3 regions of the Tepiditoga spiralis genome follow, and region 3 is predicted to be linked to each of the others. Evidence: riboswitches for the same ligand, from Rfam matches in the RefSeq annotation. Region 3 holds a riboswitch; each other region holds the start of a gene.
The links. A riboswitch is a leader RNA that binds a small molecule or an ion and turns the genes downstream of it on or off. The one in region 3 is predicted to bind cobalamin.
Positions count from the first base shown of each region.

Region 1: another riboswitch for cobalamin. It lies ahead of IGS63_RS02270 (YitT family protein); the one in region 3 lies ahead of IGS63_RS06145 (ABC transporter substrate-binding protein).
Region 2: another riboswitch for cobalamin. It lies ahead of IGS63_RS03425 (ATP-grasp domain-containing protein); the one in region 3 lies ahead of IGS63_RS06145 (ABC transporter substrate-binding protein).

Region 1 covers NZ_AP018712.1:510,828-515,124, forward strand. Annotated here, with positions in the region: gene IGS63_RS02260 (sensor histidine kinase) at 1-818, shown strand, start outside; gene IGS63_RS02265 (M42 family metallopeptidase) at 808-1,839, shown strand; cobalamin riboswitch at 1,945-2,108, shown strand; gene IGS63_RS02270 (YitT family protein) at 2,157-3,014, shown strand; gene IGS63_RS02275 (winged helix-turn-helix transcriptional regulator) at 3,171-3,818, shown strand; gene IGS63_RS02280 (DegT/DnrJ/EryC1/StrS family aminotransferase) at 3,821-4,297, shown strand, end outside.
Region 2 covers NZ_AP018712.1:756,020-760,316, forward strand. Annotated here, with positions in the region: gene IGS63_RS03420 (ATP-dependent Clp protease ATP-binding subunit) at 1-1,098, opposite strand, end outside; cobalamin riboswitch at 1,355-1,528, shown strand; gene IGS63_RS03425 (ATP-grasp domain-containing protein) at 1,583-2,590, shown strand; gene IGS63_RS03430 (succinate--CoA ligase subunit alpha) at 2,587-3,423, shown strand; gene IGS63_RS03435 (aspartate-alanine antiporter-like transporter) at 3,524-4,297, shown strand, end outside.
Region 3 covers NZ_AP018712.1:1,316,866-1,321,162, reverse strand. Annotated here, with positions in the region: gene IGS63_RS06150 (FecCD family ABC transporter permease) at 1-963, opposite strand, end outside; gene IGS63_RS06145 (ABC transporter substrate-binding protein) at 984-2,009, opposite strand; adenosylcobalamin-variant (AdoCbl-variant) riboswitch at 2,088-2,158, opposite strand; gene abc-f (ribosomal protection-like ABC-F family protein) at 2,314-4,104, shown strand; gene IGS63_RS06135 (glycoside hydrolase family 13 protein) at 4,101-4,297, shown strand, end outside.

The sequences.
Region 1 (4,297 bases), 810 kb from region 3:
TAATAATTTCATATTTATTAGCAAAAAAATCTTTGAGTCCAACTATAAAAATTTCAAAAAAACTCTCTAAAATTAATATAGAAAATTTAGAAAGAGTTCCAGAACAAAAAACTATTGAATTTCAAGTATTAGCAAATCGATTAAACTCTATGTTAGACAGAATCGAACAAGGATATGAAATTCAAAAACAATTTGTTTCAGATGTTTCCCATGAACTAAGAACACCTTTGACAACATTAAATGGTTATATTAAAATGTTAAAGCGTTGGGGAAAAAATGATGAAAAATTATTAGAAGAATCAATAGAAAAAATTGAAACATCAACCAATTATTTAAAATCTATGATAGAAAAACTTCTAATTTTATCTAAACCAGACTTTAATCCTGAAATATCTATTTTTAATATTTCAGATGCAATTAAAGAAGTTTTAAAACTATATAACACTCAAGAAAGAAAATTTATAGAAAAAGGAACATCCTTTAATGTAGAAACATCCTTTGAATACTTAATTATAATACTTAAAACATTAATAGAAAATGCAGTAAAATATTCGGAAAAAGAAATAGAAATAATTTATGATAAAAATTCAATAATTATTAAAGATTTTGGTATTGGTATACCAGAAGATAAAGTTGAACATATATTTGAAAGATTTTATCAAGCTGATACTTCAAGAAAAGATTTTGGGCACGGATTAGGTCTTTCAATAGCAAAAAAATTATGTGAAAAATTAAATATCAAAATTGTAGCAAACTCAAAAATAAATGAAGGAAGTTCATTTAAACTTATGTTTGGAGGAAAAAATAGTGAAAATTGATATGGAATATACCTTAAACTATTTAAAAGAAATAATGAAAGTACATAGTCCATCTGGAGATACAGAAAAAGGCATAAAAAATGTAGAAGAAGAGTTTGATAAACTTAAAATATCTCATAAAAGAACTAAAAAAGGGGCTATTATAGCAACAATAAAAGGAAAAGATGATGAACATCATAAAACTATATCAGCTCATATAGATACACTTGGAGCCATGGTTAAAGAAATAAAAAATAACGGAAGATTAAAAATGGCGCAAATAGGAGGTTTTTCTTGGACTTCTGTTGAAGGAGAAAATGTTATAGTAAAAACATTAAATGGAGAAGAATATACAGGAACAATTTTATTTGATAAACAATCTGTACATATACATGGAATGATTCCTCGTGAAACAATTAGATCTGATGAAAATATGGAAATAAGATTAGATGAAGACGTAAAAAATAAAGATGACGTTTTAAAATTAGGAATTAATGTTGGAGACTTTGTTTACTGCGAAACAAGAACTACTATTACAAAAAATGGTTATATAAAATCAAGATATTTAGATGATAAAGCCGCCGTTGCAATAATTATGGGCATTTGTAAGTATATTAAGGATAATAATATAGAACCAAAATATACAACTCACTTTTTTATAAGTAATTATGAAGAAGTTGGTCATGGAATATCTGCTATTCCAGAAAAAACTGATGAATTTATTGCAATAGACATAGGAACGGTTGGACTCGGTCAAAACTCTGATGAATTTTCTGTTTGTATTTCAGCAAGAGATACATCGGGACCTTATGACTTTTCATTTAGAAAAAAATTACAAAAAATATGTGAAAAAAACAATATACAATATAAAGTAGACATGTATAATAGATATGGTTCTGATGCAAGCAAACTAGTTCATCAAGGTGTTGATGTAAATTATGCACTCCTTGGGCCTGGTGTAGATGCTACACATCATTATGAAAGAACTCATATAAAATCTTTAGATAATACTGCTAAACTCTTATTAAACTATATCGTTTAATTTAAATTAGAAGGTTTACACGTAATATAATCTTAGCAAATTAAAAATTATATAAATTTTAAAATAATTCATCTCATTTTATTACATGTATATATTACAAATAAATAATAAATTTAGAATTAAGGCATTTAGGAATTTGGTGAAAATCCAAAACGGTCCAGCCACCGTAACTGAGAACGAACACTACAAAATACCACTGAGAAATCGGGAAGGTGTAGTTAGTAGAATGATACAGAAGTCGGGAGACCTGTCTTAATTCAATTTTTATCTCAATTTCTTGGTTTGAATTGAGAAAAATTTTTATATGGAGGTATATTATGAAAAAAATTATTTTTAAAGAGTATTTTTTTGCAACTATTGGAGCTTTATTAACTGCATTTGGACTTGCTGTATTCTTAATGCCACATGATATAGCTTGTGGTGGAGCAAATGGTCTTGCAATTGTTTTAAACAGTGTAATTCATGTTCCAGTTGGTATATTGATGTATGGTGTCAATATTATTCTATTTATCCTTTCATTTATTTTTATAGGAAAAGAGTTTGGAGCAAAAAGTATATATTGTACTTTTATTCTTAACTTTTTTGTTGATATGTTTGATAGAATACTCCCTATACCAAAATACACTGGAAATGATATGTTTTTAGCTGTATTTTTTGGAGTTGTTATATCTGCTGCAGGTATGGCAATTACTTTTTCACAAAATGCATCAACAGGTGGAACTGACATAATTGCTAAAATATTTAATAAATATTTTGGACTTTCACTTGGTATAGGTCTTTTAATGTCTGATTTAATTATAGGTCTTCTTGCAGGAATTGCATATGATCCAACAGTTGGAATGTATTCTATTGTATCAGTTATTATAAATGGCTTAACAGTTGATTTCATTATTAGAGGAATAACAACAGATGTTACAATGATGATAATATCTGAAAAGAAAAAAGAAATATTAGAATATATCTTAAAAGATTTAGATAGAGGTGCATCACTTATAAACGCTGAAGGAGCTTATTCTGGACAAAAAAAACAATTTATATATGTAGCTTTAAGTAGAAGAGAAAAAAATGAAATGATACATAAAATTCAATCGATTGATCCAGATGCTTTCATAACTGTACAACCAATTTCTACGGTAATTGGATATGGTTTTAAAAACTTCAAACAAGTAATATAATTTTTTAATTTTTATCTTATACGACAAAAATATGCAAATTTGATAAATCAATTTGCATATTTTTTTATACTAAAAATTATTAAAAAATAGTAATAGTTGACAAAAAATTAAAAAAATGATATCATTCACTTAGTGAATGAATAATCGAGGTGTAATATGTTTAAATTTGAAGAATATTCTTTTTTTAATCCATCACCAAACTTTAGAGAAATGGTTCTTTTACAAATAATATCAAAGGATTCTAATGTATCTCAAGAAATACTTGCAAAAAATGCTGGAATAGCGCCGTCAATGGTAAATAGATACTTAAAAGAGTTTGAAGAAAAAAAGTACATAAACAAAGTTGGAAAAACGAGAAGAAGTATGCAGTATAAATTGACTGAAGATGGAATAAAGAGATTACAGTTTTTAATAGTTTCTTATACCAGCGAAGTATCGAAGATGTATGCAGAAACAAAAATATCTTTTGATGGTGTTTTATATCAAATAAAAAATAAATCTTTAAAGAACATATATTTATACGGTGCAGGTGTTGTTGGAGGAATACTTTTAAAAGTTTTAAATAGTGAAAACATAGAAATAAAAGGCTTTATAGATGAATCACCATTAAAAATAGGAGAAAAACTTTACAATATAAAAATTTTTTCTCCAGAATCAATGAAAAATAAAAATTATGATGCAATTATAATAGCTTCATTTAGACATTATGAAGAAATATTGAAAAAAGCAAAAAACTTTGGATTAAAAAATATACAAATTTTTAAAATAGACAATGAAGGAAAGGTTTCATTGAAGGAGGCTTAAATATGAAAGTACCACTTTTTGATATGACAAGGCAGTATGAAAAAATAAGAACTGAAGTTTTAAATACAATTGATGAGATTTTTAAAAGCGGAAAGGTTGTTCTTGGAAAACATGTAAAAAATTTAGAAGAAAATATAGAAAAATATATGAATGTTAAAAATGCAATTGGTGTTGCAAATGGTTCAGATGCACTTGTTATTGCTGTAAAAGCTTTAAATTTAAATCCTGGTGATTATGTAATAACAACACCTTACACATTTTTTGCAACTGCAAGTTGTATAGTTAGAAATGGATTAACTCCAATCTTTGTGGATATAGAAGAAAAATATTATAACATAGATTTAAATGAAGTAGAAAGAATTTTAAAAACACATCCACAAAAAGAAAAAATAAAGGCAATAATACCTGTTCATTTATTTGGAAAAACAGTTGATATGAAGAAGTTATTAGAACTCAAAGAAAAGTATAATTTAAAAGTA
Region 2 (4,297 bases), 560 kb from region 3:
TATTTCTACTCCATGATGTTTTTCATAACTTTCTTTTAATCCATTTAAAATTTGTATTGCTTCTTCTTCTGATGGTTCTTCAATAGTTACAGGCTGAAATCTTCTTGCAAGGGCTTTATCTTTTTCTATATACTTTCTATACTCTTCCATAGTTGTAGCTCCAATTACTTTTATTTCCCCTCTTGCAAGAGCTGGCTTTAAGATATTAGCTGCATCCATTGAACCTCCTTCAACAGCACCAGAACCTATTATAGTATGAAGTTCATCTATAAATAATATTACTTCATTTTGTTTTTTCATAACTTCATCTATAACATTTTTTAATCTTTCTTCAAATTCACCTCTAAACTTAGAACCAGCAATTAATCTTGCTAGGTCTAATTGAAGAATAGTTTTATTTTTTAAAAATTTTGGTGCAAATCCTTTAACAATATTTTGAGCTAATCCTTCAACTATAGCTGTTTTACCTACTCCAGGATCTCCTATTAATACCGGATTATTTTTTGCTTTTCTTGATAAAATTTCTATCATTCTATAAATTTCATCGTCTCTTCCTATAACAGGCATGAGTTTACCAGCTTTTGCCCTTTGATTTAAGTTTACTGTATATTTTTTTAATGGATCATCTTCACTTTCATTCATTTCTTCATCTTCACCATTTTCAATATACTTTTTTATAACTTCTTCTATTTTTTCTTTATCTGTTGACTCATTTAATATTTTAGCAGAATAAGAATTCCCTTCCATTAATATTGCCATTAACAGCACCAAAAGTGTAACTTTTTTTAATCCAAGTTTATTTGATTCTATCTTTGCAGTATTAAAAACGCCTGCTACTTCATTTGATAAATAAATTTGATTTGAATTACTTGAATACATTCCATTTTGACTATGAATATAATTTTTTAATTGATTTTCAACATGATATATATTGTTTTTGTAAAAAACATCAGCTATTTTTGGTTCTTTCGTTTCTATTATTGCAAGTGCCAAATGATCTGGAGTAACAACATTATTTGTGTTTCCCTGAGCTAATAAATTAGCTTCTTGTATTGCTGATAGTGCTTTTTCTGAAAAATCTTCTGGGTTAAATCTCATATCAATTCCTCCTTTCCATAACATATTTCATTTTCAATCTTATTATATCATTTACTTTTATTATTTCGGTTAAGCAATCGTAACAATATTCTGATAATTAATGAGTAAAAAATTTAATTTTTTATATTTTGAATTTTTTTGAAAGAATTATGATTTTTTACATTAATTAAAAACAAATAGATTTAATTGTTTTTTTAATAAGATAAAAAAACTATGAAATTTTTTTCAAAGTGATATAATATACTTTGAAAAGTAAATAACCCACGGAATTGTTGGTTTTTTTATTAAAAGGGAAAATGGTGAAACTCCATTACGGCCCCGCCACCGTAACCGAGAACGAACACTACAAAATGCCACTGATAAAATCGGGAAGGCGTAGTTATTAGAATGATCCGGAAGTCGGGAGACCTGCCTTCAATTCTAAGATATTCTCACTCTCGCGGGAGAGGTGAGAAGGGTTTTTATATAAAAAAGGAGGTTATTTATGAAAATTCATGAATTTGTTGGAAAGGAAATCCTTTCTAAAAATGGTATTAAAGTTCCAAAATCTTTTTTAACAAGAGAAAAAGAAGTACAGTGCAATATTTTACCTTGTGTTTTAAAATCACAAGTACTAGTTGGTGGAAGAATGAAAGCGGGTGGAATTTTATTTTCAGATGAATGTAATGATTTTAAGAAAAAACTAAGTTTACTTTTAGAAAAAAAGATAAAAGGAGAAAAGCCTTACGGAGTTTTAATTGAAGAAAAAAAAGAAATAAAAAAAGAATATTATTTATCCTTAATTTTAGATAGAACACAAAAGGACATAATAATAGGATTTTCTAAAGATGGCGGAATAGACATAGAAGATTCAGAGAGTTTAATAACCGGAAATTTTGAAAGCATTATAGATAAGCTTCCAGTTAAAATAAAAAATATTTTACCAAAGTTAAGAAAAATTTTCAGAGAAAAAGATTTAACCTTATTAGAAATAAATCCACTTGCAGAGTTAAAAGATGGAAGTATTTGTGCTCTTGATGCTGTTTTTCATTTAGATGACAATGCAATTTATAGGCAAAAGTGGGCACAAGAATTTGAAGAAGAAACTCAATATCCATTTCATTATGTAAAATTAAATGGAGATACAGGAATAATAGGATGCGGTGCAGGAATAGTTATGGCAACTATGGATACTGTTAAGATGTACGGTGGAACTCCTGCAAACTTTTTAGATTTAGGTGGAGGAGCAAATGAAGAAAATACAATAATGGCTCTTGAACTATTAAAAAACGAAGGTATTAAAAAAATAGTAATGAATATTTTTGGCGGAATAACAGAATGTGATGTAATAGCTAATGCTATAGTTAACTTTACTAAAAAAAACAAAGATATAAAGCTATTTATAAGATTAACAGGAACGAATGAGAAAAAAGCAAAAAAAATATTAATAGAAAATAATATACCATTTTATGAAGATATGTATAGTATGATAAAAGAAGGTGAAAGAGTATGATTACAGGAAACGAAAAGGTTTGTGTACAAGGAATAACAGGAAAATCAGGAAGTTTTCATACAAAAAAAATGAAAGAATATGGAACAAATATAGTTTGTGGAACATCTAAAAATACTAATATAAATTTTGTTCATAATGTACCTGTAGTTAATTCTGTAAAGAAAGCTGTTGAAATCTATCATGCTGATACAAGCATAATATTTGTACCTGCTAAATTTGCAAGAGAAGCTATTTTAGATGCAATAAATAATGGAATTAAAAAGATTATTATAATTACAGAACATATCCCTCAACATGATATGCTTGAAGTATATAAGTATGCAAAAGCAAAGAACATAATTATAATAGGACCAAACTGTCCAGGAATGATATTAACAAATATATCTAAAATAGGAATAATGCCAGAAAGGGCATTCAAAGCTGGTGATACTGCTATCATATCAAGAAGTGGAACATTAATGTATGAGGTTTCAAATTATATTTCTATGTATTCAACAGGAGTTAAAGTTGCTATTGGCTTGGGTGGTGATCCAATAATTGGAACATCTATTGCTGAAGCTTTTGATTATATTATAGATAATAACATAAAAAAAGTAATAATAATAGGTGAAGTTGGAGGAAATGATGAAATAACAGGAATAGAATATGCTTTAAATAAACAATATAATGGAAAAATAAAAGTATTTTTTGCCGGAAGAACTGCACCAAAAGGAAAACGTATGGGACATGCAGGTGCAATAATAGAAGGTTTTGAAGGTAGTATTGAATATAAAGAAGAAAAATTATTTCAAATGGGAATTCCTGTTTCAAAATCTATACCCGAGTTAGTATAAATTAATAAAAAGGGGAATAATTCCCCTTTTTATTAAAATTTTTTTATGGAGGTAGATAAAAATTTTATTTTTAAATCCATTTTTTTTACTATTTTTATCAATTTTAACTGGATTAATACTTGGAAAAATCACAAAACTTGGAACTTCTGGTGTTTTATTTAGTGGATTTTTTATTGGGTGGTTAACAACAACTATAATAGAAAAAAACACTGATTTATTTAATAAAATAAATACAAATGGTCTAATTTCAAAAAACTTTTTTTCTTTTTCTTTGATACTATTCATATCATCAGTAGGATTACTTGCATCAAAAGACATAATACATGTAATAAAAAAATATGGTTTAAAATTTATATTTTTAGGATTCTTAATAACTTCCTCTGGAATGTTTTTCACCACTATATTAAAAAAATTATTTAATGCAAACAAATATATTTTTAGTGGTATTTTTACTGGTGCTTTAACAAGTTCACCAGGTTTTGCTTCTGCACTTGAAACTTCTAAATTTCATGAAACACAAGTAGGATATGGTTATGCCCTTGGATATATACCAGGAGTTCTAGTAGTAGTTTTATCAATGTATTTACTACCAAAAATATTTAAAATAAACATTGAAAAAGAACTACAAAATTTAAAAAATGATGTTAAAGAAACTCAATACAATGAAAAAAACTTTGATTTTATAGCTTTTTCATTAATTATTATAATTGGAATTATTATAGGGAAAATAAAATTTAATTTTGGAGTTGTCAAATTTAGTTTTGGAATAACGGGAGGAGTTTTAATGAGTTCTTTATTCTTTGGAAATTTAAAACAATTTTTAGGAATGAACTTCAATATGAATACATATATCTTAAAAAATATAAAAGAATTA
Region 3 (4,297 bases):
TAGTATGTAAATAAATACTGGAGCACCAATTATTGAAGTTACAACCCCTATTGGTAATTCTGTTGGTGCAAATATAGTTCTTGAAACAAAATCACTTGCTGCAAGAAATGATCCACCAACAAACAATGAATAAAAAGTTGATACTGATGAATAAGGTCCTGTAACTTTTCTTACAATATGAGGAATAACTAATCCAACAAAACCTATTATACCAGTTTTAGAAACGGCAATTGAAACTGCTAAAACATTTATTCCTATTAAAATTATTTTTATTTTCTCTGGATTTATTCCAGAATAAACAGCCATATGTTCTCCCATTGAGAGAACATTTAACTGTTTTGAAAATAATAAAGAAGTTATTATTTGTAAAAATAAAACAAATAATAATATATAGCAATCTTTCCAAGTTAAAGATGCTGTACTCCCCATTAACCATATGTTTACATGAATTAAGTTTTTCCAATACATAACAGTAAATAAGGTTGTTATTGAGTTAAATAAAAAACTTACAATAACACCACTTAAAATCAAAGACAATATTGGTATTTTTTTCCCTTCTTTTGCAATTAAAAATACTAATATAGTTGAAAAAACACCAAAAAAGAAGGCTGTACTTTCCATTCCAAAAGGTAATTTTATTGCATATATCATTGTTAGAGCTGAATAAATAACCGCTCCAAAACTTGCACCAGAAGATATACCCAAAATATACGGATCTGCAAGTGGATTTTGAATTATTAATTGCAGTATATTTCCTGAAATTGCAAGTATTGCACCGGTAATAAAGCTTCCTAAAACTCTTGGAAGTCTTATATTTAATATTATATTAGTATATATTTTGTTTGGATTTTTATTAAAAAAAATTAAAAGAATATCTTTGAAACTCAATTTAACAGTTCCAAATGAATTAAAAAATATTATTAAAATAAAACTACTTATCATTAAAAATAGAAAAAGGGGCAAAGCCCCTTTTAAATTTTTTTTCAATTTAATTCACCAATTTTTTTATTTAAATCTTCAAGTACATTTATAAGCGATGGTGAGGCTTGAGAAGCTTTATTTCCATCTATCAATATTATTTTTCCATTTTTTATTGCATTAACATCTTTAAATTGTTCTGCTGACATTAACTTATCTTTAGATGATGTATCTCCTGGATAATAAGAAGGAACTATTATTGCATCTGGATTTTCATTAACAACAAATTCTGGTCCAACAGATAACCATCCATTGTTTCCAGTGTAAGGAGCTACTAGGTTTAATCCACCTGCATAGGCTATCATTTCATTTGTAAAAGAACCTGTTCCTGCTGTCCAAATTGTAGAAACATTGTTTGAAACCATTGCATACATTACTCTTGGTTTATTCTTTTTATTTGAATTACTCTTAGCAATTGAAATTACCTTTGCTCTTAAAGAAGAAGATAGTTTTTCCGCTTCTTTAGATTTTCCTAATATTGTACCAATAACAGATACATCTCTAAGTATTTCATTAAATGATGTTGGATTTATAACAAATGCTTTTATACCATATTTTTCAAGTTTTTTAACTTCTGGTTCTTGAAATCCTCCAGTTAAAAAAACAACATCTGGATTCAATGAAACTATTTTTTCAATGTTAAGAGGAACCATATTTCCTATTTTTTCTGCAAGAGGCAATTTTAATTTCATACCTATTTTTAAAGAGTTATTCTTTAAATTATTAGCTTTTTTTATTTCATTTAATCTTGCATCAGAATATCCAAATTTTTGCATTATACTGTATAATGTATCACCTTTTTTTACTGTATAAGATATTTCATTTCCAATTGAAGTATCCCAATCAGTAACTCCTACTACTTTACCTTTTAAGTTCAAATTAGAAATAAAATCAGATATTGATGGAGCTGCACATATAACTCTATTTACTGATGTTTCAAATGTAACCACTCTTCCTATATCATCTATTACAGTGAGAGAAAATGATACTAATGCAACAACTACAAATAAAATCGTTAAAAGTTTTTTCACCTTATACTCCTCCTATTTATTTATTACGCCAAAAAAATAAGCCCCCCCTTCTGGCGCGGAAGGTTGGTTTTTGTTTCAAATTTATTAAGTATCCCGGCTTTACGGTGGCGCGACCGCAACAGAATTTCACTGTTTTCCCTTAATAAATTCATGCAAATTATACCACTTTAAATTAAAAAAAACAAGTCTAATAATACTTATTTTTTATCATTTTTTATTTTTAAACTTAAATATACTCAATACTCTTTGATATTTTAACTTTATGTTGTATAATATCTTGAGAAAATAGTAAGAGGTGAATTTTATGCTAATAAGACTAGAAGATATTGCACATAACTTTGGAACACAAGAATTATTTTTTGATGTTAATTTAACTGTATATGAACAAGATAGAATAGCTTTAATCGGTCAAAATGGAAGTGGTAAAACCACTCTTTTAAATATACTTTCCGGTGAAATAGAACCTACTGAAGGAAAAATAATAAGAAGTAACTCTTTAAAAGAAAGCTTTTTAAAACAATTTAGAATAACAAATCCAGAATTAACTTTATTTGATTTTGTAAAAGAAGCTGTAACGGATGTTGAAGAAGTAATGATAGATAAAACAGTTAGAAGCATAGTCGTTGGTCTTGGATTCGATGAATCTCAATGGACAAGAAAAATTTCTACACTCAGTGGTGGAGAATTAACACGTCTTTCTCTTGGAAAAGCTTTAGCTGGAAACCATAATCTTTTGTTGCTTGATGAACCTACTAATCATTTAGACCTGTACTCTATAAAATGGTTACAAAAATACTTAAAAAACTATAAAGGAGCAATAATTTTAATATCTCATGATAGAGATTTTTTAAATGGAATTTGTAATAAATATGTAGAAATAAATAATTATAAACTATGGCAATTTAATGGAACTTATGACAAATATATTGACCAAAGAGAAAAAGTAATAATTTCTACAGAAGCACGAAAGAAAAATCTTTTAAAAGAAATTAAAAGAGTAGAAAACATGATAGCTATGTATAGAAAATTTGGAACAGAAAAAATGGTTAGACAAGCAATTATAAGAGAAAGGACATTAAAAAAATTAAAAGAAGAATATTCTGAAATAGAACAACTAACTCAAGACAGAGGAATAAAAATAAAAATTCCAGAACCAACTAGAACTGGACACGTTGTTTTAAAAGTTGAAAATCTAAACTTTTCTTATGAAGATAAACCTCTTTTAAACAAAATATCCTTTGATGTTATGGAAGGAGAAAAGGTTTCTATAATAGGAAAAAATGGATCTGGTAAAAGTACCTTAATAAAAATACTATCAAATAAACTCAAACCACTATCAGGAATGTATGAATGGGGATACAACATAAAAGTTGGTTATTTAGATCAGGTTATTTCTTCATTTGACAAAAGTATAGATATGCTTTCTGAAACTTGGAAATTTGTTCCAGATTGGCCTGATTATGAAGTTAGAAAGTATCTTGGGAGATTTGGTTTTTATGGTGATAATGTATTTAAAAAAATAGAAGATTTATCTGGTGGGGAATTAACAAGATTAGCTCTTGCAAAAATAATTTTAACAAAACCAAATGTATTAGTACTCGATGAACCTACTAATCACTTAGACATAATAACTGTAGGAGTTCTTGAAGAAACTTTAAAAGAATTTAAAGGTGCAATTATATTAATATCACATGATGAAAGACTGATAAAAAATATCAGCAATAAATTTGTTTTTATAAAAGATGGGAAATCAAAAGTTTCTAAAGAATTAAATGATTTTCTTGAAGATATAAAAAATGATTCTTTTAAAATTGAAAAAAGAAAAAAAGACACTTCAAATTATGCAGAAATAAAAAAATTAAAAAACAGAAAAAAAACATTAGAAAGAAGAAAGCTTCAAATTCAAAATGAAGCTAATAACACTTTCGAACGATTAGATGATCTAGAAAAATTAATGATAACTCATGGAAATAATTATTCAAAAGTTATGGAATTAATGGAAGAAAAGGAACAGCTTGAAAAGAATTTAGAAAAAATAGAATTAGAAGAAGTAGAAATTAATGAAGAATTAAATCAAATGGAGGATTTAATATGAATGGAATTTACTCAGACCAAACCAAACTTTACTTGACTCCAGAAGAACCTATTGTAGGTGAAAAAGTAAAAATAAGAGTTAGAGTTCCAAAATATCTCGGCAAAGTATTGGGAAGCGTTTATGTAACACCTGAAAAAAATATAAAAAAATACAGAAATATAAAAATGAAGCTCATAAAAGAAACAGAACTTTT